Regions from separate parts of the Paenibacillus yanchengensis genome, predicted to be linked through region 1. Evidence: riboswitches for the same ligand, from Rfam matches in the RefSeq annotation. Region 1 holds a riboswitch; the other holds the start of a gene.
What was found. Region 1 has a riboswitch for FMN ahead of ACFSTH_RS02040 (DMT family transporter). Riboswitches for the same ligand answer to the same signal wherever they lie in the genome.

Region 1 (16,166 bases):
CTAGGTAAAGAAGAATGGACCCTGATTCAAATATTTGCACAGGTGTGTTTTGACTTTGATCGACCATTGCTGGGATTTTAGAATTAGGATTAATCTTGACGAAATCTGAGCCGAATTGCTCGCCTTCCCCAATATTGATTTTATACAAATCATAGTCTGCGTCATCTACACCCAACTCTTTTAACTCTTCCAACATAATTGTCACTTTAACACCATTCGGAGTTCCCAGTGAATATAGTTGCAACGGAGCCTCTCCAACCGGTAATGTCTGTTCAAAACGAACACCTGCTGTCGGACGATTGCCGCCTCTGTTTGAATTCTCTTCTTCCCACTGCCACACTTCCGGTAATTCATATTTCAACATCTTAACATTCCTCCTACTATTTGTTCTTCTCTTTATTCTACTTCTTATATAGTAAATGACCAAATAATTGTTATTTGGTCATCATAATGATTCTCTATAAGGTTTAGTTTTACCATTTCAAAAAAACACATAAAAATATAGCAAGTAATTCTATTCACGTGAATAATTTATGACAACTGTTCAGAAACAACGAGACCATTTTGCAACTGGAACATTTGATAATAGAGTCCTTTTTGCGTCAATAGTTCCTGGTGTGATCCTCTTTCGACAATGCTTCCTTGGTGGAGGACGAGAATTAAGTCAGCATCTTGAATCGTTGATAATCGATGCGCGATCGCAATCGTCGTTCTCCCCTTACGCATTTTTGCTAAAGCAGCTTGAATTTCTTCTTCTGTTTCCGTATCAATATTAGCTGTCGCCTCATCAAGCACAAGAATCTTTGGATCCGTCGCAATGGTTCTCGCGAATGCAATAAGCTGCCGCTGTCCGCTAGAGAAAGTAGAGCCACGCTCAACGACTCGATGATCGTAACCATCTTTTAGCTTTTCAATAAAGTGATGGGAACGAACAAACTCCGCTGCCTCTTTTACTTGTTCATCTGTTATGGCATCGTTATGCAAACGAATGTTTTCCTTTACCGTCCCATAAAATAGGAAAGGGTCTTGCAGAACGAGTCCCATTTTTTCCCGCAACTCCTCACGTGAGTAGTCCTTAATGGACATACCATCAATACAGATTTTCCCTCGCTCAAATTCATAAAACCTCATCAGCAAATTAATGATGGAACTTTTCCCGCTTCCCGTATGACCGACTAACGCAACTGTCTCACCCGGTTTTGCCGTAAAGGATATATCTTTGAGCACATCCTTTTTCCCATCATAGGAGAAGCTGACGTTACGAAACTGAATTTCCCCATCCTTGATTTCTGCTTCATTCTCATTCTTTTGTTCCGGTGCCATTTCTGATTCATCAAGCAGCCCAAATACCCTGCCAGCAGCAATAATGGCTTGTTGGTATGACGATAGCTGATTCATCACTTCATTCACTGGCCTAAAAATACGATTCAAATAAGTTGTAAAAGCATAGACCACACCGATTTCGACAGGACTATGCAATGAGGTAATCCCAAAATAGCTGAGTGCCATAAATAAAGCGCCAATATACAAGAGCTCGATTGCAGGTCTTAAAAGCAAGCTATCTAGTTTAATATTTCTGCGTCCGGCAAGAAAATGCTTTTCGTTGATTGCAGAAAACTCTCTTTCTAGTCTTTGTTGCTGTCTAAACATTTGGATCATAGCCATTCCCTGCAGTGATTCATTAATCTTTGCATTCAACAGACCTAATTGTTCACGCATTTCCGTATAATAACGCGAACTGTATTTCCGATACACCCTTATGATCAAAAAGACAAGCGGAATAATAATTAAACAAAATACTGCCAATTTAACATTTAAAAAAAACATCGCGATAAAAATACCGATAACTAACATGCCACTTTGAATAAAACTGGCGAGAACCGTTACAAAAAGTTCCTTAATTGCCTCTGTATCATTCGTAACTCTAGAAACAGTACTTCCAGCTGGCGTCTTATCAAAATATTTTAACCCGAGCCCTTGTACTTTTGTAAAGACATCTACTCGGATTTTTTGAATAATTTTTAAAGCAATTTCCTGAAATTTGTATTGTTGAAAATACGTAATAAACGCCTTTGCTACTTGAATAGCAAGATAGCCTCCTCCTAATATAAGCAATGGCTGAAAAGGAAGATTTCTCGGTGCTAAATAGTTATCAATAAAGTGCCCAATCATTAACGGTCCGACAATTTCCCCTAATGTAGCTAGTGTCAGTAAAATAAAGGCAAAGATAATGTTTTTATAATGAGGGATCGTATAGGAAAGCAGTCGAACAAGGATGGTACGCTGCTCCTGTTTCGTAAATTCAGTTGGTTTACCCATGAGATCCCCCTTTCTCTACAATTGCTTCTAACTGCTGATGGAGATACATTTCCTTATACCAGCCATCCCGTTCCATTAGCTCATCGTGTGTACCCATTTGGGCAATCTCTCCTTCATCAAGAACGAGAATCATATCCGCATGCTGGATCGCACTTAAACGGTGTGCTGTAATAATCGTTGTTTTTCCAGCTCGAGTCTCTCTGAGTGATGCTAGTATTCCTTCTTCCGTTTTCGCATCAACAGCAGATAAAGAATCATCGAGAATTAAAACTTCCGGTTGCATTAACAGTGATCTGGCAATGGATATCCTCTGCTTTTGTCCACCGGAAAGGGAGACACCTCTCTCGCCGACAATCGTCTCATATCCATCCGTAAATTGAAGTATATCCTGATCTACCTTCGCTAGTTTCGCGGCATGATGAACGTCCTCGATTGCAGCATCTGGCATGGCGAATGAAATATTTTCTGCAACCGTCGCAGAGAATAGAAAGTGCTCCTGTGGCACATAACCAATGGCTTCACGAAGTCTTTCCAGTTTATACTGGTCTATCGGTCTTTCTCCAATTAAAATGTCTCCGCTAAAACCTTCACTCTCCCGAATGAGCAGTTTGAGTAAGGTCGTTTTTCCAGCTCCTGTTTTGCCGACTATGCCAAGGGTTTCTCCCCTTCTTAACTTAAAGTGAATTTGTTTTAAGACAGGCTGCTGTTCTCCTGGGTAAGTAAAACCGTCAATCTGAAAGGCAAGATCTCCAGTTGGAACTTGATCTAGCGCATCTGGTCTATCTTTTACATCCACTGGTTCATCTAAGATTGCTCTTATCCGGTCATAAGAAGCTCTTCCTCTTTCCAAAATATTAAACAGCCAGCCAAATGCTAGCATTGGCCAGACGAGCAAGCCTAAATAGGCATTAAACGAGACGAGCTCTCCAATGGTAATCCTTCCGTCTATGACAAACTTTGCACCAAAAGCAATCGATAAGAAAAAGGAGACCCCTACAATGATAGCGATGGTTGGGTCATATAAGGCATCCACCCGCGCAACAGCCAAGTTCTTTTTCACGACATCGGCTGATTTGTCATAAAAATCTTCGACATCTTCCTTTTCTTGACCAAATGTTTTAATGACTTTAATTCCAGTAATGCTCTCCTGCGTTTTGTCGTTCAAAGCTGAAAAGGCTTCTTGCGCCTTGGAAAACCGTTGATGAAGCAAACGCCCATACCAGTTTGTCATAATCGCCATGAATGGCATAGGAATTAAGCAAATCAGCGTTAATTCCCAACTTATTGTCGCCGCCATTACCACAACGACCGCAACCCCAATGGTTAATGAATCGACCAAGGTTAATACGCCAGCTCCTGCGGTCTGCTGAATCGCCTGTATGTCATTCGTCGCATGTGCCATTAAGTCCCCTACTCTTTTCTTTTGATAGAAGGTTTGCGACATTTTCGTAAAATGAGCATACAGCATATCCCGCAGTTGTCTAGCAAGCTTATAAGCGGAACCGAAAATCATGACCCGCCAAAAATAGCGAGCGACATACATCAAAATGCCTGCGACCGTTAAAATCATCATCCATTTCAGAAGCAAGCTTCCTGTTAAAGTCCCTTCTTTGATACTATCTACAACAATCCCAATGATTTTTGGCGGAACCAATTCTAGCATCGCTACCAAAATTAATAATAGGATTCCTACCATATATGGTCTTTTCTCCTGTTTAAAGAACCATTTCAAATCCATAAAAACCTTCATCCAACCACCACCTATAAAAATATAAATATATAAAAATATGAACCCTCTCATCTTCTCTGCACCAAATAAAAAGCACTCATTTGTGAGTGCTTGTCCTATTTTACTGCTAATTGCTGTAAACGGTTTTAACGGCCTCCCATTCACTTCAAAAATCAAAACCTATTAGTGTATATAAGGTTACAATATAAAGAGATAATTTTCAATTAGAAAGAAATATCAATTCTATCCATCGTTCTGGAGCGACGCTCCACTAGCTCGACTATTTTTCAATTAAAGCCAAATTCCTAGTTCCATGGATAGTAATAATCTCTGTGTTATGATAGTAGGGTAAACTAAAATTTATCGGCGAAAGGAGAGGAATCATAAGGTGATTATTCATCCAATCAAAGCCTTTTCTGATAATTACATCTGGTGTATGCAAAAAGGAACTGAGGCAGTTGTCGTTGATCCAGGAGAAGCGAGTGTTGTCCTTGATTACCTTGAAAAAAAGCAACTTCGTTTGGCGGCCATTGTTTTAACTCATATGCATGAAGATCATACCGGCGGGGTACGGGAGATTGTAGCGAGTCATCCGGAAAGTCTTGTTTATGGACCGAAAGAAACGAAAGGCTTGGTGGATAGTGTTGTAGAGGAAGGGGACACCTTTCACTTGTTAGGTCAAACTTTCCAAGTCTACGAATCGGGAGGTCATACGCATGGTCATATCAGTTATTTAATGGGAGCTCATCTCTTTTGCGGGGATGCCTTGTTTTCAGCAGGATGCGGCCGGGTGTTTACCAACGATTACGAAGCTCAATATGAAACTTTGCAGAAATTTAAGCGCTTGGATGATGATGTACATGTTTATCCCGGTCACGAGTATACCGAAGTTAATTTACGTTTTGCTTCCGATATACATCCGGATAACGAAATAATCTCCAAATCATTGGAAGAAGTCCGGGAATTATGTGCTAAAGGACAGCCAACACTCCCAACAACGATCGGCAGGGAGAAGGAAATTAACCTCTTTCTGCAAGTGGAAACATTGGAGGACTTTATCGCATTGCGTAACGCCCGTAATGACTTCTAGAACAATTAACTTTATTCAATCGCATCAAGTGTACTTCTATCGTATCTATGATAAGATTAAGCTAAGGTAAGAAAAAATCAATAAAAATTATGGAGGATAACAATATGAATCAAGTACTCGTTGAAATTTGTTTACGTGTTAGAGACATCGATGCTACTTTAGATTTTTATACAAATCTTTTTGATTTTGAGGTAGCCAGTCGCAGAGAATTCCCTGAGGATAAATTTGATTTAATCTATCTAAATTCGCCAGGTACTTCCGTGCAAATAGAACTTACTTATAATTATGATGCAGAGCCATATGTTATAGGTAATGGTTTCAGTCATTTAGGTGTAACAGTAAATGATTTAGAAGAAATGCATAAAATTTGTAAAGCTTCTGCTTATGAAACAGGTGAATTGAGAGGACTTGCAGGTGGAACACCTTCTTACTTCTTTGTTACCGACCCTGACGGCTATAGAATCGAAGTAAAGCGTAAGAAATAAAACATTCTACATACAAAAATGATTGTAAAAAGACTTAACCCTCGACCCTCTAATTACAAAATAGAGAAACGAGGGTTTGCTTTTTTATGTCGTATCAATACCGCTCTCTAGTTCGTGCAATCCTTTATAAATCGTATTTCTTCGACTGACTTTGAATCGTGCTGCGATCATGGTATGACTACCACGACCCATTTTTTCACCATGGAGTTAGTTCGAGAACGATAATGCACGCAACATTCTCATAACAACAACTGTGGCTTGAGCTTTGCTTGTATTCGACTTCGGATCAAGCTTGGTCTCAGAAATCCCTGTTATAATTCCAGTATCAATCATCAGAGCTACAGCAGACTGTGCATAAGCCGCCACACTCCCCCGATCAGCGTACGGATTCATCACTACATTACTCGCTCGTTTCAAATCGCCTGCATATTGCATTGCATTAGCAATAACGACCGCCATGTCTTGTCTAGTAATAAATGCATTCGGATCAAATGTAGTTGCTGTTTTCCCCTTAATTATCCCAATTTCTGTCGCAGCAATAATATCTGGTGCAAATTTCGTTTCGCTATTCACATCATGGAAAGTTGAGTTAGAGAGTGAAGGCATTACACCTAGAGCTTTGACAACAATCGTTACAAATTCTCCACGAGTAATTTTGTCCTCTGCTCCGAACAGCTTGCCATCAGTGCCAGATACGATAAGTTTGCTAGCTGCGGTCTCCACATCAGATTGTGCCCAAGCAGCCGTCACATCATCAAAGGTAACAGCGGACGCAATAACCGTATAAATGCTATTACCTGCCCTTTTCAGCGTTACATCTGCAGTACCATCTGGATGATTCGTAAATACCGTTGGCACATGATGATATTCGCCTGTCGCTGGATCAAACACTACCCCCGTTGCCTTACTTTGATTAAAATCTGCTTTGCCTAACTTGAAGATCCGGCTAATATAGATTCCGTTGAATTCTGTTAGCTCTTTCCAAATAGGATCTGAGCCTTTGACCTCAATTTTAAATTGTGTAGGTTCAACCAACGTTTTGATCCCTTTAGCCTTCATTTGATCTCCTACAGATTGAGCAGGTGTCTGAATCGTGAATCTAAAATCTAAAACATCCGATCCCAGATGTAGAGTAAGTGCTCCAATTGGTACGATGTATTCTATATTATGAAGTACAATAGACAAGGTAGCTGAAGTTCCTTTCTCAGCAATGGCCTTGATGATTAGGGCTGATATGTCTATCTCTACATTAGTATCTGTCTCTTCCACAATAAGCTGTATATGGTTGGTAGTCGATTGTCTAATTGCTCCAATCGCCTGCCTTTCATCCAACTTAGCAATCGTTTTGTTGCCTGATTTCGTTATTTGCAACTTAATCTTATCCACTGGTACTAGGGGAATATATTCTGTTCCAGAGTCCGTACTTGGTTCTGGTTCTGGTTCTGTACCTGTATCTCCAGCCAGATTAGTCATTACTTTTAGCGCCTTACTCATTGCAGATACTCTCTCAATACGGGAGCCATCTTTGTCAATACTAATAATTTCAATCACGTTCTCGCTGTTAGGGGTAAGCTTGGTTACATTAAATGTTGTTTCTTCGGTATAGCCTTGCCATACCTTATTGGCGAACACATCATAACCAGTAGCCCCTGCAACTGTATCCCATCCAACATTTATCGTAGTGTCTGTTTTGCTCATAGAAACGACATGCTGTGGAGCAGCAAGTGCATTCGTATTCATAATGCCATGAATAGGAAGATCATTCGCAAGCTGTGTGGATAATGTTCCGTTACGATCTCCAGTAATATCCCAGCTCATCACACCTGCAAGATCAAGCGTCTTCACTAGGGATGCTTTATACATCATGGACTCGGTATCGTCATAGGAAATAAAAGTACCATCTGCCTCGTTATACAAATAAGGTACTTTGGCTGATTCATTCCAATAGCGAACATAATCCGTGTTTGTAAGATAATTATTCTCTAAATCATAACTATCAAATTTCCCATTCTCCCAAGTACCGAATGGAGCAAACTCTGCACATGGAACATATTCTCCCCTCGCCTCACAACCTATCCAACCGTTACCGTAGAAGGGTACTCCCAATACTAATTTATGATTAGGAACACCACCATTCAAATGTCCTGCAACTGAACTATTGACGTTGTTATGCTTCGCACTAGCCGAAGGACTAGCCGGATCATAAAATAACGGTGTGTTATGATAACCATATGTATTCCAGCTACCGCTATAATCATAAGTCATAATATTAATGAAATCGATGTACTCCGAAGAATTAGCCAAGTCTGCATTTGCTACAAAAGATTCACCTTGATAAGAAGCGATCGTTAGCAGATAATACTTTCCATCTATTGAACCTGCTGCATCAAGGGCCTCACGTACAGTCTTCATTAACAATGTGTAATTCTGTTTGTCTTCAGGTCTTCTCGAATTATCGATATCGCCACCCACTACAGGATACTCCCAGTCAATATCAAGACCATCGAATCCATACTCACGCAGAAATTCAACCGCTGAGTTAGCAAACAAACGTCTATTTACTTCCGTATTCGCCATATTAGAAAAGTTCTTCGACCAACTCCTTCCCCCAACAGAAATCATTAGATTCAGATTTGGATTAGCTGTTTTAAGCGCTTGAAGATCACGAATATTAATTTCATCTTCTGTTGGGTCACCGAGTACCATTTCCCCATCAAATACGTATCTGTCTTGCAATGGAGTATCTGGATTCTCACACGCTCTACCTCTAGATCCCGACTCCTTCCAGCACAGATCTGCGAAAGCATAATTGATATGTGTAAGCTTATCTGTTCCAATATCTTTGGCAACATCCGCTACCGAATAGTTTCTCTCACTCGGATTTCTAGACCACGAGTTATAATAAGTAACGATATTATAATTACTTCCTGGTACAGCTGTGACAAGATCACTTGCGGGGGATTCCCATAACTTGTTCTTAGCGACTATCTTGAAATCATAGGACTCGCCTTCTGTAAGTTCTGTCGCAACGTACCGATTAGAATACGTTGAAGCGATTACCGTATCGCCTTGATAAATTTCATATTCGGTTGCTCCTGGTGTAGGAGCCCACCCTAGTGCCACGGATGATCTTGTTGAACTCACGATCTTTAGATCTTTCGGTTTGGATAATTTCCCCCATTCAATCGTGACTCTATTACTTCTAGTCGATACATCCGACGGCGTGATCTGTGCTGCAACCTCAAAATAGACGGAACCAGTAACCGTTTTTGGAACCGAGTAAGTATAAGTATTTGAACCATTCCAAATCCCAGCACTCCATCTATTATTCACATAAATATCATAACCTTTTGCCCCGGGACTTCCCGTCCAACTTAGTTTAATTTCTGATTCAGTAATGTCAGTAATCACAAGGTTATGCGGAGGAGACAATGGAGGCTCAGAGTACATATTAGGATCTGACTCCTCTGTTTTTGCTGTTACAAGAGCACTCCTATCGTTTGATGCAGCAATAGCCGTAACATAGAAAGAATAGGTCGTGTTCGGATTCAGATTGGTTATTGTTGCTGAAGTATTTCCAGTCCAAGCAGCCCAACCTCCGTTTGCATACCAAACCTGATACCCTGAATTTTCATCGACACCGTCCACCGGATCCCATTCTAACGTCACTGATTTATGTGTAACACCAGTAACCTTTACATTCTGGGGAGCTGGCAACAAGTCAACTGCCAATACTGTTGGAGCTAATGGAAGGCTAAATGAGCTCAATACAATAGCAATACTGAGAATGAGAGCTAACTTATTAGCGATCTTTTGTTTCATCTGGTTATACAATTCATTCACCTCTATACCTCATATTTTGTTTGCAATAGCTTGTCTATCAGTAGATTAGGCTAGTTTCTTAGCGGACTATACTTGAGGCCTTGGACACTCTGATAACGGAGTCAGTTAACTACTTTACTAATTAACTTTTAGTTCTTATTATATAACATAAATCCTAGCTCGAATTGTAACTTCTATTACATTTTGATCATACCTAAAAATAAAATTTTTGTTGCTGCAAAGATACCTGCATGTGTGGCGTTGCTCTTAATATCGAATCTCCCATTTCCTTTGTCACTCACGATTATTGGCGATATCGGTGATCGGACGGCAGGTTTACAAGTTACCTGTCTGCTCTAATCATGTTCATCTTCACTATCTACGTAGAGCTATTTCTTGAAATGATAAATAATACGACCCAAATGAGGACAAATCCGAATGCTTGCGCAATCGAAATAACTTGATTAAAAACAATCCAGTTAATCAACACGCTCACCATCGGAAAACTGAGTTCCGCTAATGTAGCTACGGATGCTTTCGTTGTTGTCAAACCTTTGTAATAGATGAATATACTTAATAGCCCCGGAAGTAGCGCTTGAGCAAGCAAGTTGATAGAAACTGCAGTAAGTGTACCCGCATCAGTCGCCACTAGCCATGGATCTCCTTGATTAATCGTAATGCCGATCAACAGCGGTAATGCCAAAATAAAGCGCAAAGAGGTTACCGTTACAGGCTGCATTTGTCCAACCATCAGTCGCCCCATGACAGTAGATCCACCCCATAACGCCGCCGCTATCAGCGCAAACAAGCTACCAACTTGAGTGAAATTACTGATATTTCCAAACGGAAAAGCAAATCCGAAAGTGAGTAAATATGTTCCTGCCAGCGCAATAATAAGTAGCCAGGAAAAATGCTTGGGCAATCTTTCTTTAAGTAGTAATTTGGCCATCAAAATAGCAAACAGTGGTTGTAACTTCTGCAATAAAATAACCGTATTCAAATCACCACTGGATAATCCACGCGTAAACATAATCGTTGCAATGGCAGAGCCGCCCCATGATAAGAAAAGCAACGCACCGATATGTCGCAACTTTAAACCTTGCAGCTCACTTCGATGCTTCCATAAGACCGGCATCATAATGATAAATAGAATAATATGCTCGATCAGCGTAATTTGCGTCGCAGTCATATTTTCTTTGAGCAGGATAATTCTGAATAGCGGATCGGCTCCCCATAAAGCCGCTCCGATCACGATTAGCCAAAAACCAGATTTCATCCGTCCCTCTTTCTTTTTCTCCAAAGGACTTACTTTCATACCTTTACCTACACTTTCCACACTATCAAACCCCTTGCCTGAATACGGGTCAACATTGGAAAACCCCCGTCATCGACATATCTCGACAAAACGGGGGCTAATCAAACAAGCCATCATGAAAAATTTTTTTTCAAAATAGACTTGCTTTTGATCTTCTCCCATCCGGACTTTACCGTCGGCTCTGGAATTTCACCAGATCAGTCGCAGCTTTCACACTAGTAAAGCTACGAGTCGCGGGCTTAGCACCACTCACATAACAGAGTAACACTCACCGCCGGTTAGGAATTTCACCTTACCCCGAAGATCCATATTCAATTTTTTTTATTATTTGTAAATGAAAAATAACTTTATATAGTATAGCATAAATCTATTAGAACAACGATAGTTTCATAAACTTCATGCTATTGTTCAATCAACTAAAGTCCCTTAACAGGCACTCGTGTCTTCTCACTGAACCAAAAAATCGCCGTATAAAAAAAGTTGGAGAGGAAACATTACATTTCCCATCCAACTTTTTTATGCGGGGACGTATTGGACATCCCCTCTTATTATTAAAGGCAAATTGTCCATCGGTTTCGCCCTACCTCTCGAAACAGTTACCACTCTCTAATGGCTCCACTTACAAATCTGTACACGGTAAATTGCTCATTCATCTCTCAGGTAAGAACTAACCAGTTACCCAAAAAAGATCCAGCAATCCTCTCTCGCCTTGATTTGTTAAGCTCCATCTCCAATTAGATTTACTGACTGAAATCTTCCATACAGTAAAATCTATTAACATCAATTAATTAAACTACGCCTATATCGTAATAATATCACACCATAATATTACATGTATATTCATATTCAATTTGAAATTCTACAATATTCATTATTTTAGTGTATAATCCGGTTCTACGGATACTCACATTCACCATTCGATATATTTTCTACAGCCGCTTGATCAAATATTCGAATGATATAATTCAATATTAATCTTCATTTCAGTATGAGTAACTCACACTATAACGTATAGAGATATGCTTAACAACAATTTATTATTATATCGTGTTATTTATAATATGTCAAGCCTTATACTCTTCTCTGAATTTTGACTTCTTGTTTATCACCGAAGCAATCGGAGACAGGGTAACTGCCATCCCCTCCAGCAATTTACGATACTAACTCTCCATCCAATATCAAAAGTATTCGATCGAGGCTAAGAATTTGACAATCAACTGATGCGAGAAACGACGGAAACGTTTTGTATAGAACGTTCTTTGAGTGCACATCAACACGAATAGTTTCGAGCTACCATTCTTTAATCTGTTCATCTGAAATTTTTGTTCCGTCCTCTAAGCTAGAATAACCTAGTACTGTACCTCCGCCACTTGTTTGTTTATAATCTCGAATTTACAGGGCAGCTCATGAGATAATACTTATGTAACCGCCCGTCGAAAATCCCAAAGGACGTGAAGCTCATCGAAAATCGATTGGCATATCCTTTAAGCGCGTGGCTTTAACCAGCCTCTGCATTAATCCAGGCGTAAAACGGACGCACGGTACTAGCATACGCGGCAGGGCAGGCGTATCAATCATCCATTGTAGCAACCTCCCCCACTGCCTGGGACCTTTCAACTGCTGATTAATGAATTGCTCATAGTGATGCCGCCAATGATCAAGTGTAATTTGACCGCTTAAATAACGATCTGCAAGCGCAGCGCACACTAACGCCGAGCGTAGCGCCATGGACATTCCATCGCCGCATAACGGTGGAATCATAAGCCCAGCATCTCCAACTTGGGGATATAAGTCCCAGACAAGCGGCTTGCGGCTTATATGCACTGGAGCGACAGCTACTTGTGTACCTGTAATTGGCACAGCATTTGAAAGCTTGTCCAGTAGCTGAGGGTTTCTGCTGCAAGCCGCATCTAGCCACCCTTGAATCGATTTGGGCTTATCTTGAAATGCTTTCTGCCGCAACAGTGCTGAGACATTGAACTTACCATCCTCCACCGGAGATATGCCTAAATAGCCACCTTCAAAAAAATAAAGCTCTACCGCCGCATCCATTGTAATTCCAACAACATGCGATTTGACGCCAACATACGGATTTTTCACTTTCCTTGAGTTAGAATCGGTACAATATGACGCAGTGCCTGGCATCCGTCCATTGCTGCCCCAGGCGGCAATAACCGTTCGTACTTTATAAGGAACCGTTTCCTTCCCTTGCTTCGTTTCAACGATAAAGCCCCCATTACATGGGGTGACAGCAGTTACTACCGATCCTGTCTGCACATGTGCACCTGCAAGCTGGGCCGAAGTTAGAAGTGCATCATCTAGCGCATAACGGCTTAGTCCTAATGCATGGCTTGCTAAAGGCGCTTCCAACACATCTCCATGGCTGAAGATGAGACGAGAGCGTTCGATCAAGCTGGGTCGAAGTGATTGGATATGCTCATTTACTCCGAGTGAATCAAGCATGTTTTTGGCTTCTGGTGACAGAAATTCGCCGCATACTTTGTGACGGGGAAATTTCTTACTTTCAAACAGAATGGTATTCCAGCCGCTATCAGCTAAAGACTTGGCTAAAGCGCTGCCAGCAATTCCTGCTCCGATAATGGCCGCATCATACGCATACATCACTAATCACTCCGATAATTCGAAATTTTGTATTATTTCTTAATAGTAACCACATACCGGAACAACGGTCTCCAGCAGTACGCCATCTCGGGAGTTCCAAGTACGTCTTTTAACTTCCTCCAGTCTTCAGCACGAAATCCTTTGGCTACAGACAGAGGAGCGTCATTGCGAATATAACGATTAGTGGAGATAAGATGTGCTGTCAGCCATACGGCTGACCAAGCAATCCAGTGCCGATGAATATCATTAATGACGACACCTGTTTTTGCTGTACGCAACATGCTTCCAACAACGTTAGGCAGTTCTTCCGCGCTGAAATGATGAACGAACTGCGTGCTAGTTACAATGTCAAAGCTGTCTGGGAGAAGATCATACAAGTTGCATTGCAGAACCTCAACGCGCGGTTCATTGCGAAAGAGCTGCCTTGCCTCCTCACAAGCTTCCTCTGTTATATCTACTAATGTTAGCTTTATATCTATTCCGTTGGCAGTCGCCCAGCGCAGAAGATGCCGATTTATATCGCCTGACCCTGCCCCAATATCGAGAATGGATAAACGAACAGGCTTACCAGCTTCCTGCCACAATTGCTGTACACCATACTTCATTGGTCCTGCTGCCTGAAATATACTGTTAATTAATCTGAGCTGCTGCAAAGCTTCTCGAAGCTCGTCTCCCCCCATTGAAAAATCATCCATCAGCTCATCCTCAAGCGCTCGATGCCGTAGCTTTTTAAACATAAGCTTCATCCATTTGTCGCACTTCTTGTTGAACTTGCGGAACATATTGGATTTGGATCATTTCGCAGGTAAGGCCAGGACCAAACGCGAGCGCTATGCCGCTTGTCATCTCTTTCTTTCCCTCCTCCAGTTGGCGCTTCATCTCCTCCAAAACGAACAATATTGTTGCTGACGACATATTTCCGTAATCACGCAGAATGGTGCGACTCGGTCTTGTCTGCTCGTCAGATAATTCGTATACATCTGCAAGCTTCTCGATGATTCCTTTGCCTCCAGGGTGAATAGCCCATAGATCAATTGGCTCATTGCCGCAAAGAGTGGAAATTTGTTCTGGGACAAATTGGCCGATCAACTTGGGAATAGTTGTTGATAGAAATAGATCAAAACCGAAATTGCCTACCTCCCACACCATATCTGCGGCACCGCCTTGCAGCACAATCGAATGATCATCGCCTAATAAAAAATGGTTGCCACTGACTTCCTCTGATACATGACCGACAATACAAGCCGAAGCACCATCACCAAAGAAGGAAGCACCGAATAAATCCTCGCGTTTGTTGGAGGGTTGAATATGAAGTGTACACAGCTCCACACTGACGATCAACACTTTAGCGCCATGCTGATGGACTGCTAATTCTTTAGCGAGGCACACCGCCCGCAGTCCTGCCGCACAACCTAGAAAATTAAGTGGAATTCGTTTGACATCAGGGGCAAGCCCAAGCTGTTGTACCAATTGGGTATCCATGCCAGGCAGAAATTGACCAGTGCAGCTCACTGTAATCAGATGACTAATTTCTGAGATGTGAGCTTGTCCATCTTGTAAAGCATTTCGTGCTGCTCGCAGCGCCAGCGGTACCGATTCACGCTTGTAAATATCCATTCGCTCAGCTGTCGTTGGAACAGCTTGAAGTGATTTTTGCGAAAAATAACGACAGTCTTGAGCTGCCTCCAACAAATTAGGCTCACAGGTATAGCGATTCTCCACACCGCATTGTTTGAACAGTCTCTTCGCCCATCGAGCGGAGTCCGTCTTATTGCCTAGCGCCTCACTTAAACGATGTGCCGTATCCAGCTGGTCGAGCCGATATTCCGGTACTGCTGTGCCAATCCCCAGTATCGCAATCTTTGGATTTGTAACATTCATATCGTACAGCCACCTCTCACATTATCCATTTTCGGACAAACAAGTCCGATTTAAACCAACATATTCGGACAACCCCTATAATATGTTGGATTTTTAAGAGTAATGTGAAAAAAAAGAAATACACCGCCAGGGTGTCTTTGGTTATGTTGGAGAAATCAAGTTCGGCAAACTTATTTATTACGATGTAACATATTATATGCAGGCTATGAAATGGATGATCTGAAGCAACCATCATCAGAATAGTTTATATGATGGTGTCACTCCCTTGAATTTATACGAAGTAGGTTAATAACATTTCTTTCATAATGTAGAGTTCTATAAATACAAAAAAAGCCCACTAGAGAATATCTCTAATGAACTAATTATAGGTAAGTTTGGTACCGGTGAGAGGACTCGAACCTCCACGGTTTCCCATTCGATTTTGAGTCGAACGCGTCTGCCATTCCGCCACACCGGCATAATATCAGATGATACAACTTTTCTTACACATTTGCAATAGTAAAATGGCACGCCCTAAGAGATTCGAACTCCCGACCTTTTGATTCGTAGTCAAACGCTCTATCCAGCTGAGCTAAGGGCGCATATAAAGTAATCTAAAATGGAGGCGCCACCCAGATTTGAACTGGGGAATAAAGCTTTTGCAGAGCTTTGCCTTACCACTTGGCTATGGCGCCGTATATGGAGCGGAAGACGGGGATCGAACCCGCGACCCTCGCCTTGGCAAGGCGATGCTCTACCGCTGAGCCACTTCCGCAAATGGCTGGGGATTCAGGGATCGAACCTGAGAATGACGGAGTCAAAGTCCGTTGCCTTACCGCTTGGCTAATCCCCACTATATTATATGCAGGATGATTGTCCTTATTGTATTACTATTGCTACAATTGCTCTATGTGTTGATGCTTA
Region 2 (16,166 bases), on a different contig from region 1:
TCATACATAGACAACAGTTTGTTTTTATTGGTCCATCGATAATTCCAGTCTTTAATCGTATTCGGAACTGTTTTTACTTTAGTGGCAACAATTTCAGCAAAATGTTTATTTTTCAAAGCGTAAGCAGTAAGTATCGCTAAATCATTAGCAGACGAGTAATGCCCGTCTTCATCCAATCCATGTGGATTTTTAAATGAGCTATTTTTCATTCCTAACATCACTGCTTTTTCATTCATCAAATGTACAAATCCTTCTTCTGAACCGCCCACATGCTCCGCGATTGCGACAGCAGCATCGTTACCAGAACGAAGCATAAGCCCATATAACAAATGATGTAATGTAATTTTTTCATCTAATTCAATATAAATCGATGAGCCTTCCTTACCAACAGCAGTGGCATTAACGGTGACTTGATCATCCAACCGACCATGTTCTATCGCAACAATTGCTGTCATTATTTTCGTAAGACTAGCTATCAATAATGGTGAATCTCCATTATCGCTATGCAATATCCGGCCTGAAGTTACATCGATAAGCGCTGAAGCTTTTGCGCTGGTAGCCACTTCTTGTTTGTCAGCTTTTTCTGCTTGATATTGCTTAGTAGCGGCTTGTACATCATTCAGAGAAACAATTTGCAGTGTAAACAACGAAACAATAATGATACAAACGACGATTCGTAATAGTCGATTACTAGTTATAATACCGTTCAATGATTGGCCGCTCCTTTCTTCTTAATCATAGGTTAGAACTATCTATAAGCAGTATATGCTTGTACAGCTGCCAGTATACGCATCAGCTTTGATGCTACTGTTTAATTAAAAAAAGCTGTATCCTGATTTGCAATATGCAACAGGACACAGCTTCTAAAACGTAAATGATAAAAGCGTAAACGCCCGTTAACATTTTGTTTTAATCAAGCATTGATGATGTCACCGATTGTTCATTTTCTGTTGGCTGCTTCATCCACGTTTGAAACTTGTCAACCATTTGGGGTGCATAATCAATAACTTTTTCCAATAGATGTGTTTGGTTATCAAGCGGAACAATTTTCACACCTTGATTGTTTACAACTAAAAAGGCAATTGGAGTAATCGACACCCCTCCACCGCTACCTCCGCCAAATGGAAGGTGAGCTGATATTGCGGATTGATCTTGCGAATCCTCAAATTCGTAACTTAGATCACTGCCTCCTGCTACAAATCCGAAACCAACTTTGCTGATAGGCATAATAATTGCACCATCTGGCGTTTGAACAGGGTCACCAACAATTGTATTAACATCGACCATCTGTTTAATGTTTTCCATCGCTGTTTGCATCAAGCCTTGGATAGGATGTTCTGCCATGCACGTATCGCTCCTTTCTCCTTGTTCATATGGGCTAACAATGCAAGCCCAGCTATAATAGCTTTACCTAAGCTAATTTGAGCTATGCAAGACCAGCGTGTAGCAAATATAGGATGGGAATATATAGGCTTGACTACAGTACTCGGTTTATCTACAAAATTAATATGCTGCAGCAAATAAGCAATGATGAATGACTGAATGGTAGACACAGACCCACATGTCATCGCGGTCCACATCGCATCTCCAGTACCAACAGTCGTATGCCAACGAAACTGGGTAAATTTCATATGCTTAAAGAGCTTCTGCAGTTGCTCCGTCATACTTTTCATTAATTTGAACAAATTTCTCAAACCATCCACCATATTCATTGCATCTGTATCCGCACTATTTTCTCCATTTTGACTACGATCGATCACTTTTTTGTACTTAATTAAACCGTAGCAAGCAACAACTCGAATCATCGTTCGATTTCTTTTTGATTGCCATATGTAGCTACATTCAATTTTTACTGAAGAAATTAAAACTGCAATAATAAATAACAAAAAAAAGAGACTAACGATCACCCATATCCAACCAACTGTTGTGAATCCGCGCATAAAAATGCTTCCTTTCTTCACAGTAATGTTGTATATAGTATGACCTGATAGTCTCGGATCATTCTTTAAATTGTTCTATATTAAGCTGACTATTGTCTAGCCTGTCGAATAACATCTGTGTTTCCGCTTCTAGTTCCTGCTCTATATCCCCTCGTGGCATTGGTAAATCTTTTAGCGTAGCAAGCCCAAAATAATCTAAAAACAACTTCGTTGTTCCGTATAATATCGGGCGACCAATCGCCTCAGCTCGACCAACTTCTTCGATCAAATCTTTGGACACTAGTGAATAAATCGGGCGATCACTTTTTACTCCACGAATTTCTTCAATATCAATCCTTGTAATAGGCTGACGATAAGCAATAATTGCCAATGTTTCAAGTGCTGCTTGAGATAAATGTGATCTCGTTGGTGTATAAGCCATTTTTTCAAAAAACACAGCGTGATCTTTATTGGTTGTCATTCGAAATCCGCCAGCTAGCGAGCTAATTTGAATACCTCGTCCTTCCCGTTCCAAATCACGTTGTAAATCTTCGACCAAATCAATAGCAAACTCCTGTTCTACATCTAAAATATCAGCTAATTGTCGTTTATTAAGCCCCTCTTCTCCCGCCATAAACAACAATCCTTCAATAATTGACTTCAAGTTCTGATAATTCATCTTCTTGCGTTTCTCCTTTCCACTCTATAACAATATCTTCAAATAACTGATGTTGAAAACATCGAATCCGTTTCATTTTCATCAATTCTAAAATAGCTAAAAACGTAACCACTATTTCTTGCCGGATCATATTTGAAGATAGTAATCGAGAAAATCGAATTGTTTCATGTTGACGCAATATATGAATAATATCTTGAATTCGATCTTTTACTGATATTTCATCACGGTGAACAGTCGCAACCATATCTCTACGAGTGGCTCGACGCATCGCTTTTTGGAATGCTTGAATTAAGTCGGATAAATAAACACCATGTAATGGATTAAGCGGCACTACCCGTTCGTAAGGTGTCAAATCTTCCGGCTCCTTATCATAAATCAGACTTCGTTCGGATTCTTTATCACGCAACTGCTCAGCTAATTGTTTAAACTTACGATATTCGATCAGCTTCTGGATTAGTTCATCACGTGGATCAAGATCACCTTCTGCCCACTCTGCAAAAGCATCTTGATCGATAACAGGTGGCTTAGGTAACAACTGATTACTTTTCATCGCAAGTAGAGTAGCAGCCATAACCAAAAACTCACTCGTTAACTCCAGCTCCAACTGCTGCATAGCTTGCAAGTAATCCATATATTGATCTGTTATATCGCTAATAGAAATATCCTGGATATCAATTTCTGCCTGATCAATCAAATGTAGCAACAAATCAAGAGGGCCTTCAAATGAATCCAGCTTGTACTGCATTGACACTATTATTTTCCTCCAGCGAGCAGTTGCTTAGGTGTAAATTATTATCCTTTTGCAATCTGCTTCGTTAAATTAGCCATCTCAATGGCGCCTACAGCCGCCTCATAGCCTTTGTTGCCAGCTTTCGTACCAGCACGTTCAATCGCTTGTTCAATCGTATCTACAGTTAGCACGCCGAATATTGTCGGTACGCCTGTTTTTAGACCAACCGCAGCTACTCCTTTAGCAGCTTCATTACATACATAGTCAAAATGTGGCGTTGATCCTCGAATAACAGCTCCAAGTGTAATTACAGCATCATACTTACCGCTTTCCGCCATTTTTTGAGCAATTAATGGAATCTCAAATGCTCCTGGAACCCATGCTACTTCTACGTCGCTTCCAGTAGATCCGTGACGAGAAAAAGCATCCAATGCTCCCGCCAACAACTTACTGGATATAAATTCATTGAAACGTCCAACTACTACTCCAATTTTCAATCCATCAGAAACTAGATTTCCCTCATAATAACGTATCATTTTCTCATCTTCTCCTCAATAGTAATTTTAAATTTTTTATAGCATATGACCTAATTTAGTTTTTTTCGTAGCTAAATATCGGCTATTATTTTCGTTTTCTTCCATCTTAAGCGGAACACGTTCAACAACTTCAATTCCATATCCTTCAAGTCCTTTAATTTTTCGTGGATTATTCGTAAGCAGCTTCATTTGACGAACACCAATATCTTTTAATATTTGTGCGCCAATACCATATTCCCGTAAATCAGCTGCAAATCCAAGCTCTAAGTTTGCTTCTACCGTATCGTAACCTTGCTCTTGTAAAGCATAAGCTTTCAGCTTATTAATTAAGCCAATTCCTCGACCTTCTTGTCGCATATATAACAGCACACCATTACCTGAATCTTCAATTTGTTGTAGTGCTGCGGCTAACTGCGGTCCACAATCACAACGCTGGGAGTGAAACACATCACCAGTTAAACATTCCGAATGTACACGAACGAGCGCCGGAACATCAGCTGTAATATTTCCCTTCACTAACGCTACATGCTCTTTACCATCCACTTGATTGGTATAAGCAATCGCCCGGAATTGACCAAAATCTGTAGGCATCTCCACATCAACAATACGTTCTACTAATTTTTCTTTCGCATTGCGATATGCAATCAAATCTTTAATGCTAATCAATTTCAATTGATGCTTTAATTTAAACTGGTACAAATCAGGCAATCGTGACATCGTACCATCCTCATTAATAATTTCACAAATCGACGCACTTGGATACGCTCCACACAAATTTGCTAAATCTACTGCCGCTTCCGTATGACCTGCTCGTTGCAACACCCCACCGGCTTTCGCAATCAAAGGAAATATATGCCCCGGTCTGCGGAAATCTTCTGCCCGCGTTTTCGGATCTATTAATGCTTTAATCGATTCGGATCGTTCAAAAGCAGATATTCCGGTAGACGTACTTACATGATCGATAGACACAGTAAAAGCTGTACCATGGTAATCGGTATTGTGTGCGACCATTGGCTGCAAATCTAATTCCTCGGCACGTTCAGGTGTAATCGGTACACAGACCAACCCTTTTGCTTCACTGATCATAAAATTAATAACTTCTGGGGTAGATTTTTCAGCTAGCGCAATTAAATCCCCTTCATTTTCACGATCTTCATCATCCACAACGATAACTACTTTTCCAAGTAATAAATCATTAATGGCATCTTCAATCGTATCAAAAACAATTTTCTCTTCTGCTTGTGTCATCCTGTTTCCCTCCCATATAATCTATATAAACTACATAAAACCGTGTTCACTTAAATAACTAGCGGTTAACTTTGATTTCTGTTGGTTATTTTTTGATTCCTCCACTGAAAATGACAATAAATGCTCTACGTATTTTCCAATAATGTCGCATTCCAAATTAACATCATCACCAATATCACGTGTTAACAATACCGTTTCACTCATTGTGTGAGGAATAATCGAAACAGTAAATTGCTGTTTCGTAGTACTAACAACGGTTAAACTAATTCCATCAATAGTAATCGATCCTTTTGGTACTATATATTTAAGCACTCGCTCATCTGCTGGACGTATGGTAAAAACGATCGCATTACCTTCCGAAATTTTTGCTGCGATCTGTCCAACACCATCCACATGTCCTTGTACGATATGCCCACCAAATCTCCCTTGGGCACTCATTGCTCGCTCTAAATTAAGTTCATCACCAGGCTTCAATTGGTGTAATGTTGTACTACGGAACGTTTCCGGCATTACGTCAGCAGTAAATGAATTGCCCGTATAATTCGTAACCGTTAAACAAACACCGTTAACAGCAATACTATCGCCAATTTGCACATCGGATAAAACTTTCTTTGCTGCTATTGTCAAATATAATGATTGTCCTGCTGATTTAACAAAACGTAAGTGGCCTACTTCTTCCACTAATCCAGTAAACATGTTCAGCCACCTTCCTCTTTGTAAATAGGGTAACCGCTAATTTTAATATCTTCTCCAACCATTTCAGCATGAACTTGCTCCAGCGACACTGCATCTGCCATCAAGTTCACACCAGTGAAGTTAAAGTTGGAAGGAGCGTTAGGGTCTCCTACAATTTTTGCTCCAACATACAAGATTATTTTATTCACAATTTTTGCTTTTAACATCGCACCGTTCAACGTTCCACCGCCTTCCAGCAGGATTGAACTAATGTTATGTTCTCCCAATAAACGCATAGCCAGTGAAAGATCTACTTGCAATCCATCACCACAATCTATTACCTCTACTCCCAACAGTTCTAACTGCTGTCGTTTGTCAGCATTAGCCTGTGTAGTAGTTAAAATAATAACGGGCGCCAGCTTATCATGTAGTAATTTGGCATCGAGCGGCAATTGTAAAGTGGAATCTGCAATAATCCGTATAGGATGTAGCGCTGGCACATCTAGTCTTGTCGTTAAAGACGGATCATCTGTAATAATCGTATTAACCCCAACCATAATTGCACTATGTTGATGGCGCATAGCGTGTACTTCTTCTCGTGCTTTGCTACTCGTAATCCATCGACTATCGCCAGTTGCTGTAGCTATTTTTCCATCTAGAGTACTAGCTGTTTTCAGTGTAACAAACGGTAATCTCGACGTAATAAAATAATTAAATTTCTCATTTAACGACCTTGCTTCTAGCTCTAACACTCCTACCGAAACCTCAATACCATGAGCTTCTAGTTTTGCTACCCCTTGCCCAGCTACTAGCGGATTAGGATCAAGAGTGGCAATTACTACTTTTTTCACACCGGCTTGGATCAATGCATCACAGCAAGGAGGAGTAGATCCGTAGTGACTACACGGTTCCAGCGTTACATACGCTGTCGCACCGTTAGTTTTACCTTCAGCCATCCGAAGAGCATTAACCTCCGCATGAGCTTCCCCCCGCATCAAATGAGCACCCAACCCTACTACTACCCCGCTATTCACGATGACACAACCTACGACAGGGTTAATACCCGTCTGACCAAGTGCAGTTGCCGCAAGCTGAAGTGCGGTTTGCATATAGAAAGCTTCATTCATCTTTACAACCATAAAAAAACCCCTTTGGCAGCTATCCAAAAGGGGTATGAGCGATTATGGGAAGTGTCAAACGAAAATACAAATACAAACGTTACATAGCTAGGGATGCTCGAATAAACAAGTAGATGATCATCTACTTATTAGCATATGCAAATATGCCGATTCAAACAAACCGCCAATAAACCTGTTTGCAGTCGTATCGTGCGATAGAAAAATAGCGACTACTAACGATTGTGAAAAAATGCACAATATTATTAGTAGTATTTCTCGTATCATTCGTTGACCCCTTCTCTTTCTCCCATCCAGACTATACTGTCGGTCTCGGAGTTACACCGAGTCAGCTGCATCATGTACTCTGAAAGAGTAATTACCACTATGCAGGTCACGGACTTACAAGCAAATGTAGCTGCTATAAGCTAAATCTAAACTATCGAATAGATTAGTCTTATACTTACAACAACTATCATTTGCTGATCACCGCCGGTTGGGACTTACACCCGACCCCGAAAGAAAAGCTGATCTTCATTTATTGAATTCAAGCTTAGCATTAAACCTCGTAAACTTCAACCTTGTTCATTTGATCGCCATTTTTCAATGCATCTACAAATTCCATACCTTTTGCTACTAAGCCAAACACAGTATGTCCGCCATCTAGATGCGGTTGCGGTTGATAGCAAATATAAAACTGGCTTCCACCTGTATTACGTCCAGCATGAGCCATTGCTAGCGAACCACGAACGTGTTTGTTTGGGTTGATTTCACAATCTATCGTATATCCAGGACCACCTGTTCCTGAACCATTTGGACATCCACCTTGTGCTACAAAACCTGGAATAACGCGGTGAAACGTAAGACCGTTGTAAAAACCATCACTTGCTAGTTTTTCGAAGTTCCCTACCGTATTAGGTGCATCTTGATCATAAAGATCAATAATAATTTCCTCACCTGTTGCTAATGTAATTTTCGCTTGTTTTGCCATGTTATAAACTCCCTTTCTAATAACTTCTGTATATTAACTTACCAATCTTCTCCTCACTTCGCAAGTGTAGTTTTCTGAAAGCGAGCTGGAACGAGATCATTTACTACAATTTGCTCCAATGATTCTCTAGCAACAACCAAATCTGCTTCACCATCTTTCACAAAAACAACAGCTGGACGACGGATACGATTGTAATTACTTGCCATGGCATAATTATAAGCTCCTGTACTAAATACAGCAAGTAAATCGCCTTGTTTTACTTCAGGAAGTGACAAATCCCAAATAAGCATGTCACCACTTTCACAACATTTCCCAGCAATAGAAACAACTTCTTCTACTGCATCATTTGCTCGATTAGCTAGTATCGCTTCATATTTCGCTTGATAAAGTGCTGGTCTGGGATTATCTGTCATCCCGCCATCGACTGCCACATATTTTCTAATTCCCGGAATCGTTTTTGTTGAACCAACGGTGTACAACGTTGTACCAGCATCACCAACCATACTTCTACCAGGCTCAATCCATACTTCAGGCATCGGATAATCAGCTTCTGAAAATTTTTCTTTCACAGCTCCTGCAATTGCAGTAACATATTTCTCTATAGCTAGTGGCGAATCTTCTGCCGTATAACGAATCCCAAACCCACCTCCCATATTAATAACAGGAAATGTAATTTGATGTTGTTCGCGCATGTTTACAGCAAAGGTAGCGACTTTTTCTACTGCTAGTTTAAAACCTTCTACTTCAAATATTTGTGATCCAATATGAGAATGCACTCCCAACAACTGTAAGTTGTCATATTGTAGTGCTGTAGCAACAGCTGTAGCAGCTGTACCGTTCCCCAAGTCAAAGCCAAATTTAGAATCTTCCTGACCGGTAGAAATATACTCATGTGTGTGTACTTCCACTCCAGGAGAAATACGAAGCAATATATTAGCTACCTTGCCTTGTAGCTGAGCCCGTTCATGTAATAGATCCAGCTCCAAAAAATTATCGACTACAAAACAGCCAATATTCGCTTGAAGAGCCATATCTAACTCACTTACTGTTTTGTTATTACCATGAAAGTGAATTCGTTCTACTGGAAAACCAGCTTGCAATGCGGTGTACAGCTCACCGTCAGATACGACATCCAACGATAAGTTTTCTTGCTCCGCTAATACACACATCGCCACAACACTAAAGGCTTTACTCGCATAAGCGACTTGGAATTTCAAATCAGTCTCGCTAAATGCGCGAACAAATTGTTGTGCCCGCTGTCTTACCAATTGCTCATCCACTATATATAATGGTGTGCCAAAACGCTCGGCTAATTGTACCGTGTCTACACCACCAATTTGCAAATGTCCCTGATCGTTAATTGTGCTCGTACCATGCAAATACATGCCTAGTCCCTCAACTTTCTAGTTTTATAAACCTAGTATATCGCAATCACTCGATCAGTGAAACGGTAAATTGCTCAGATGGCACAAAAAACTATTCTGAACACGTTTCTTGCAATTATTTATTAATTATCACTAGGCATTTTATTTTGTTGTTGCGGTCTTAAAATATTCGGTCGCTTCCGATTAAATAAGACTGGTTTACGCAATATAATACTGATCATACCTTGTAGATCAAATGGAATAAACGGCCACATATACGGTCTATTCAATGATCTTTCACAAACTAATGCTAAAAATATCGCAACAGCAGTAACGACTAACCCCGGTGCACCGAAAATGGCGACAGCTAAAATTAAAACTAAACGAACGATTCGATTAGCTAATCCTAATTCATAACTCGGTGTAGCAAACATACCAACCGCAGACACCGCCATATATAATATGACTTCATTGTTAAAAAGTCCCGTTTGAACGGCTATATCTCCAATTAAAATAGCAGCAACTAATGACATCGCTGTAGATAGCGAAGATGGTGTATGAACAGACGCCATTCGCATCAAATCAATTCCTAATTCTGCTATTAAAAACTGAACGAATAATGGAATCTTCCCTACTTTCTCCGGTCCCAAAAAGTCTAACGACGCTGGTTTGAATTCTGGATACATCACAAATAACAACCATAAAGGCAACATAATTAAAGATGCGATGATTCCAAAGAAACGTACCCAACGTAAGTAAGTACCGATAAATGGTGTTTGTCTTATTTCCTCAGCATGTTGAACTAAATCAGCATACGTTGTAGGCAAAATCATCACACTGGGAGAACTGTCAACGAAGACTACGACAGCACCTTCAAGCAAATGAGACGAAACGGTATCTGGTCGTTCGGAATAACGAACTAACGGAAATGGATTCCAGCCTCGTTTTATCGTCGCTTCTTCTAGCTGCTTATCTGCTAATGGTATACCATCGATTTTGATTGATTCGACTTTGGAACGAAATGAATCAACTAGTTGATGATCTACGATATCATCTATATAGGCGATTACTACATCTGTTTGTGTTCGTTCCCCTACTTGAAGAAGTTCGTAGCGTAACTGAGGATCGCGTATTCTACGTCGTACCAACGATATATTAGTAATTATCGATTCCACAAAACCATCCCGGCTACCTCGCACAACTTTCTCTAAGGAAGGCTCTTCCAGACTACGAGAAGGATAATTTCTCACATCAAGAACAATACAATCGTGCTCACCATCCATAAAAAATGCTGCCATTCCCGATAGCACATTTGTCAATACTTTACTCCAACTATCTTCCGCATTCGCTTGTCCAGCAGGCACGTATTTATCAAAAAAATCATTAAACACCGCTCTACTGACTTCTCCATCGTCCAACAAAGTCAATCGATTTAATACATCCGTAAGTAAGTCACTGTTAACAAGACCGCTTAAATAAACGAACATTACTTTTTTTCCTGCAATATTCATTTCACGAACGACGATATCAAAACTTTTTTTATAGCCCAATTCGTTTTTTAATCGTTCTTTCAATTCTTCTAGGTTTGACGGAATATGATCTGTCTTCTGCGAAGCTTCTTGGTCTTGTTTACTACTGCCCGTCCTACTATTGCGTCTTCGATTAGCTTTTAATTTGATCATCTTACTGCCCCCTATATTGTCTATCCCAAAATTTCTTACATCACTAACCAATTAAACAAGGAACCAATAATTTTTCCTAATACCATTGCCATCACTAGCGCAATCATATAATCCGATAACTTTAATCTCTTTGCATAAATCGGAATAACATTCATTACTTCCGTTAATGCTGCGGCTAACATGCCCACAAAAATACCTGCCAAAATCCCGACAAACGATTGTAGTAATTGCGAAGGTAAACCTATCTTAAAATCTATAAAATCAGCTATCGTCCAAAACAACGTCCCACTTATAATGGCTGATTCAAACCATGCGGACATATGAAATGCTCTAGCCAACTGAGCCAATCTTGGAATAAGATCGAATACAATCAAAAGAGCTACCAGTCCACTACCTACAGCAATGCCGCCTGAAAACCCTATAAGCACAATTAACAATTTGCCACCGATAGCGACTATCGTTGCATTCATATAACATTACTCCTCATCCCCCGTTTTCTTATTCATTTCATCAGCTATAACAAACTCATTCATATTTTCTTGGTACATAAAAAGCTCTACTTCTAATGGATTCGGCTCTTCGTTGAATCGTTTGCGAAAGAGATGATTAAAAAACAAAACCATGCCGGCCCCAATCCCGAAGGAATATGGAATCTGAAACCATAAAGGGTTCTCTACTCGCTCTCCGCTAATTAGCTCCACCAGCCTTATCTGCGTTTCCTCCATCCCCACATCTGCATGGAAATTCATAATAGCTACTCCCGCTCCAAAAAATAATAATACCCAGCTAAATAACAAAACAGCCATACGTGGCTTTCTTTCTTGCTCGGTCACAATAAGTAGTACTTGCGGATCGCCGAATGATTCTATAGATAAAGCTGGATTCATCTGTTTTATAGTTTGCACAATTTGTAGCAAATCAATGACAACCCGATTACCATCTTCCATGCGATGCTGATATAGCTCTAGCTCTGTTAATTTCATTTTCCATTTTTCGGAATCTATAACTAGTCGAGCGATTTGTCCAAGTGTTATCAATTGCATTGGTTTAATGTGTATTCTCTTTTTCAATCGTAAATATACAACTAATGTATCGTTGCTCATTAGACTCATTCCTTCCAAACGCAATAAAAAATAGACTATGATTAGTATGAGAGATGTATCATTTCTCTAATCAACCAATTCCATCCAACTTCTAACAACCTTCCAACAAAAAAAAGATCAAATCGCTCTAGAGAGCAATTTGATCTTTTATCGATTGTAATATTTTTTTCTCCAAACGAGAAACTTGTACTTGCGAAATACCTAATCGACTCGCTACTTCCGATTGTGTTTTATCACGATAATATCGTAAATAAACAATAAGTCGTTCTCGTTCCCCTAATGCTTCAATCGCTTCATTCAATGCTAATTTCTCAAACCAACGATCCTGCGAATCATCTGCAATTTGATCCATTAATGTGATCGGATCACCATCGTTTTCGAATACCGTCTCATGTATAGATGTTGGAGGCTTGTTCGCTTCTTGGGCAAACACCACTTCTTCTGGTGTCAATTCAAGCGCTTCTGCAACTTCACTCAGCGTTGGTAAACGACCTAACGTTTTCGATAATTCATCCTTCATTTTTCTTACTTTATTAGCCGTTTCTTTTAGTGATCTACTTACTTTTAATGTTCCATCATCACGCAAAAACCGTTGAATTTCTCCAATAATCATCGGGACAGCATAGGTTGAAAACTTCACATCGTAAGAGAGATCAAACTTGTCCACTGATTTCAGCAGACCAATACAACCAATTTGAAAAAGATCTTCTGGTTCATATCCCCGATTAATAAATCGCTGCACGACTGACCAAACAAGTCTAATATTAGATTCTACAAGCTTGTCCCTCGCAGCCATATCACCAGATTGACTAAGCGCAATTAAACGCTTCACCTCGGCATCATCTAGATATGGTTGTGAGGATTGTTTCATATCGACTTTCATGAGGATCAACCCCTATGCTCTTGCTGTGGAGCGTGTTTTTGATACGATATGCTTTTTCATAAACACTGTAGTACCTTCGCCGGGTTTACTAGTAACTTCAAGTTTATCCAAAAATGTTTCCATAATCGAAAAACCCATTCCTGATCTTTCGAGTTCTGGCTTTGACGTAAACAATGGTTGTCGTGCCAGATCAATATCCTCAATGCCAAGACCAGTATCTGAAACAGAAATTTGCACTTCATTATTTTCAATAACCGCTTCAATGACCACTTGTTTGCTTGGGTCCTCTTCATATCCGTGAATAATCGCATTCGTTACCGCTTCAGATATAACCGTTCGCACATCATCCAATTCATCCATCGTTGGGTCCAAATTACTTATGAACGCACCTATCGCAACTCTCGCCAATGCTTCATTTTCCGACTTTGCACTAAAGCTAAGCTTTAATTCGTTTCTCGAGGTCATGATACCACCTCCAAACTTTCGATCGCCATACGCTCGTTATCATAGAACGACATTATTTTGAACAACCCTGATAATTCAAATAAACGATGTACTTGTGGATTTACTTCACAAACGACCATTTGGCCACCTTTACCTTTTATTTGTTTATACCTGCCTAGAATAACTCCAATGCCTGAGCTATCCATAAAATGCAAGTCGTTCAAGTTTAAAATAATGTGGTGAACATTACTTGAAAGCAATGCTTCTTCCATTTTCGTTCGAACTAATTCTGCCGTATGGTGATCCAATTCTCCTTGCAATCGTACAATTAACATGTTGCGATGTTTATGAATTTCTGTCTGCAAGCTCATTTCGATCGCTCAGCTCCTTCGAGTTATTGTTTTACATGACAAGAATACTATTCGCTTATGCATTTATAGATTCCTTCCTGCTGACAAAACTAGAAGTAACAACCTATGAACAGACAACTTTCAACAGTAATTCACTTACGAAAAGAGACCAGAAACGGAACGTTTCAACAAAACCCACCAGTTTGCTTTTGAAATCTTTTCTGGTGATGTTATATCAAACTCTTTAACTAATTCATTTTCATGATAAACTTTCAACTTACCCAGTTGTTCTCCTTTTTTTATAGGAGCTTTAAGTTGCTCATTCCAATGTAGTTCTTGACGAACTTGTTCTTTCGTTACACCTTTTTTCATTAACACCTTCAATGACTTGTCTGCAACGATAGAGATCGTAGATTTCTTACCTTTTTCCACTGCCAGTTCACCAATCATTTCGCCTTCATCAATAAGTGTTAAATTACCATACTGTGCAAATGAGTAATCAAACATTTGACTAACTTCTGCATTTCTTGTCTTAGTAGTCGGCTCACCCATTACAACGGCGATGACACGCATATTTTCACGTACTGCTGTTGCTGTCAAACAATATTTCGCTTCACTCGTATAACCCGTCTTTAACCCATCCGCACCGTCATAAAATCTAACCAATTTGTTTGTGTTGACGAGCCAAAATGGTTTTTTGGACGATTGGCGTAAGTAGTCTTGATATAATCCTGTATATTTTGTTATATCTGGATGCTTCAAAAGCTCTCGAGACATAATCGCAATGTCGTAAGCTGTTGAATAATGGTTGTCTGCGGGCAAGCCACTTGCATTTACAAAGTGCGTATTATTCATTCCGAGTTCCTTCGCCCGTTTGTTCATCAGTTCCGCAAACTGTTGCTCCGTACCAGCTATTTTTTCTGCCATTGCTACGGAAGCATCATTACCTGACGCGAGCGCTATTCCTTTAAGCATCTCTTCCACAGCCATCTCTTCGCCTTGCTCTAAAAATATTTGTGATCCACCCATAGATGCTGCTCGTTCACTCGTTCTTACTTTATCAGTCAATTTCAATTTTCCATCTTGCAGTGACTCCATAATTAGTAACATCGTCATCACTTTTGTAATACTAGCCGGTGGTAATTTGTCATGACTATTTTTTTCATAAATTACAGTGCCACTTTCCGCATCCAACAAAATGGCGGATGTAGCAGATGGTGCTAGATCAGGCGCAGAGCTGTTAGGCATCGCATTGGGAGATGCATCTCCCTTTTCCTCACTTGCCATATAGGTTGCCAAGCTCTCATTACTAGTACTAGGACTAGCTACGGCAGTCAAAGGTAATAGCGCTAAAGAACATACCATTGTCCACGCAATAATTGATGTATAGTTTAATTTCATATTTCTAATTGCCTCCTTCATGTACACTTTCGTTTCTATTGTTAACTAAAAACAAGAAATATATTCCAACAGAATAAAAAAATGCATGAATTAGCTTGATCAGCTAAAACATGCACTTTGCGAATGAATAGATTATTATTTTTTCCACTTTTTAAAGTTATCATATTGAACAGTATATATTGCTCTGTCCAATCTTTGACTAGCTTCTAAAACAATAGGATGCGATAAATTATTAGTTTTTATAGCAATTTTCTCCATTTCATTCCTCAATAATTCCATTTCCTCGTTCATTTGCTTGTCCATCTTACTCTACACTCCAAGTTCCTTCATCATTAGGGACATTATACGATAATGATCAACAGGAATGGTGTCGGAACACGTCGAGTGTATCTTATAATTTTATTACAAATTACTACTATATTCTACCTACAAGTGCCGTTATTAACGACAAAAATTGCAGTTTCACTTTTTCAGTTGTGTCCATTACTTCCGCATGGGATAAAGGTTGCTTCAAAATTCCTGCCGCCATATTACTAATACAAGAAATACCAACCACTTCCATTTGACTATGTCTTGCCGCAATAACCTCTGCTACTGTCGACATACCAACAGCGTCAGCTCCCAAAATGCGGAGCATCCGTATTTCCGCTGGTGTTTCATAAGACGGCCCTAATAACCCCGCATAGACACCTTCTTGGAGCGTTATCGATTGTTCTTTCGCTACTTCATGTGCAATCGCACGTAATCGTTCACTGTAAGCTTCCGACATATCTGGAAAACGTGGTCCAAGATCATTATCATTTGCACCAATCAAAGGGTTTTTACCTGTCATATTCAGATGATCTGAAATTAACATTAAGTTTCCAGATGCAAATGCAAGATTGATACCACCAGCTGCATTAGTTACTACAAGCGATTGAACACCTAATTGTTTCATCACCCTTACAGGAAAAGCAGTAAGCGCTGGTTCATATCCTTCATACATATGAAAGCGACCGCGCATAAGCACCACTTGTTTGCCAGATAGTTCTCCTATAATTAACTCG

Region 2: another riboswitch for FMN. It lies ahead of ribD (bifunctional diaminohydroxyphosphoribosylaminopyrimidine deaminase/5-amino-6-(5-phosphoribosylamino)uracil reductase RibD); the one in region 1 lies ahead of ACFSTH_RS02040 (DMT family transporter).

Annotation. Positions count from the first base shown of each region.
Region 1 covers NZ_JBHUMH010000008.1:1,396-17,561, reverse strand. Annotated here, with positions in the region: gene yghU (glutathione-dependent disulfide-bond oxidoreductase) at 1-364, opposite strand, end outside; gene ACFSTH_RS02065 (ABC transporter ATP-binding protein) at 532-2,319, opposite strand; gene ACFSTH_RS02060 (ABC transporter transmembrane domain-containing protein) at 2,312-4,069, opposite strand; gene gloB (hydroxyacylglutathione hydrolase) at 4,437-5,138, shown strand; gene gloA (lactoylglutathione lyase) at 5,243-5,623, shown strand; gene ACFSTH_RS02045 (glycosyl hydrolase family 18 protein) at 5,831-9,466, opposite strand; gene ACFSTH_RS02040 (DMT family transporter) at 9,825-10,781, opposite strand; FMN riboswitch at 10,907-11,069, opposite strand; gene ACFSTH_RS02035 (NAD(P)/FAD-dependent oxidoreductase) at 12,219-13,382, opposite strand; gene ACFSTH_RS02030 (SAM-dependent methyltransferase) at 13,415-14,119, opposite strand; gene ACFSTH_RS02025 (type III polyketide synthase) at 14,112-15,263, opposite strand; tRNA gene ACFSTH_RS02020 (tRNA-Leu) at 15,639-15,720, opposite strand; tRNA gene ACFSTH_RS02015 (tRNA-Arg) at 15,768-15,844, opposite strand; tRNA gene ACFSTH_RS02010 (tRNA-Cys) at 15,863-15,937, opposite strand; tRNA gene ACFSTH_RS02005 (tRNA-Gly) at 15,943-16,017, opposite strand; tRNA gene ACFSTH_RS02000 (tRNA-Gln) at 16,021-16,095, opposite strand.
Region 2 covers NZ_JBHUMH010000012.1:165,877-182,042, forward strand. Annotated here, with positions in the region: gene ACFSTH_RS04535 (D-alanyl-D-alanine carboxypeptidase family protein) at 1-710, opposite strand, end outside; gene ytfJ (GerW family sporulation protein) at 910-1,344, opposite strand; gene ACFSTH_RS04545 (DUF2953 domain-containing protein) at 1,317-1,940, opposite strand; gene scpB (SMC-Scp complex subunit ScpB) at 1,999-2,598, opposite strand; gene ACFSTH_RS04555 (segregation and condensation protein A) at 2,567-3,349, opposite strand; gene ribH (6,7-dimethyl-8-ribityllumazine synthase) at 3,391-3,864, opposite strand; gene ACFSTH_RS04565 (bifunctional 3,4-dihydroxy-2-butanone-4-phosphate synthase/GTP cyclohydrolase II) at 3,901-5,112, opposite strand; gene ribE (riboflavin synthase) at 5,143-5,808, opposite strand; gene ribD (bifunctional diaminohydroxyphosphoribosylaminopyrimidine deaminase/5-amino-6-(5-phosphoribosylamino)uracil reductase RibD) at 5,811-6,926, opposite strand; FMN riboswitch at 7,201-7,429, opposite strand; gene ACFSTH_RS04580 (peptidylprolyl isomerase) at 7,462-7,893, opposite strand; gene lysA (diaminopimelate decarboxylase) at 7,947-9,278, opposite strand; gene ACFSTH_RS04590 (spore germination protein) at 9,401-10,939, opposite strand; gene ACFSTH_RS04595 (stage V sporulation protein AB) at 10,975-11,409, opposite strand; gene ACFSTH_RS04600 (stage V sporulation protein AA) at 11,416-12,042, opposite strand; gene sigF (RNA polymerase sporulation sigma factor SigF) at 12,170-12,925, opposite strand; gene spoIIAB (anti-sigma F factor) at 12,938-13,390, opposite strand; gene spoIIAA (anti-sigma F factor antagonist) at 13,387-13,740, opposite strand; gene ACFSTH_RS04620 (D-alanyl-D-alanine carboxypeptidase family protein) at 13,876-15,006, opposite strand; gene ACFSTH_RS04625 (aspartyl-phosphate phosphatase Spo0E family protein) at 15,256-15,423, opposite strand; gene ACFSTH_RS04630 (purine-nucleoside phosphorylase) at 15,536-16,166, opposite strand, start outside.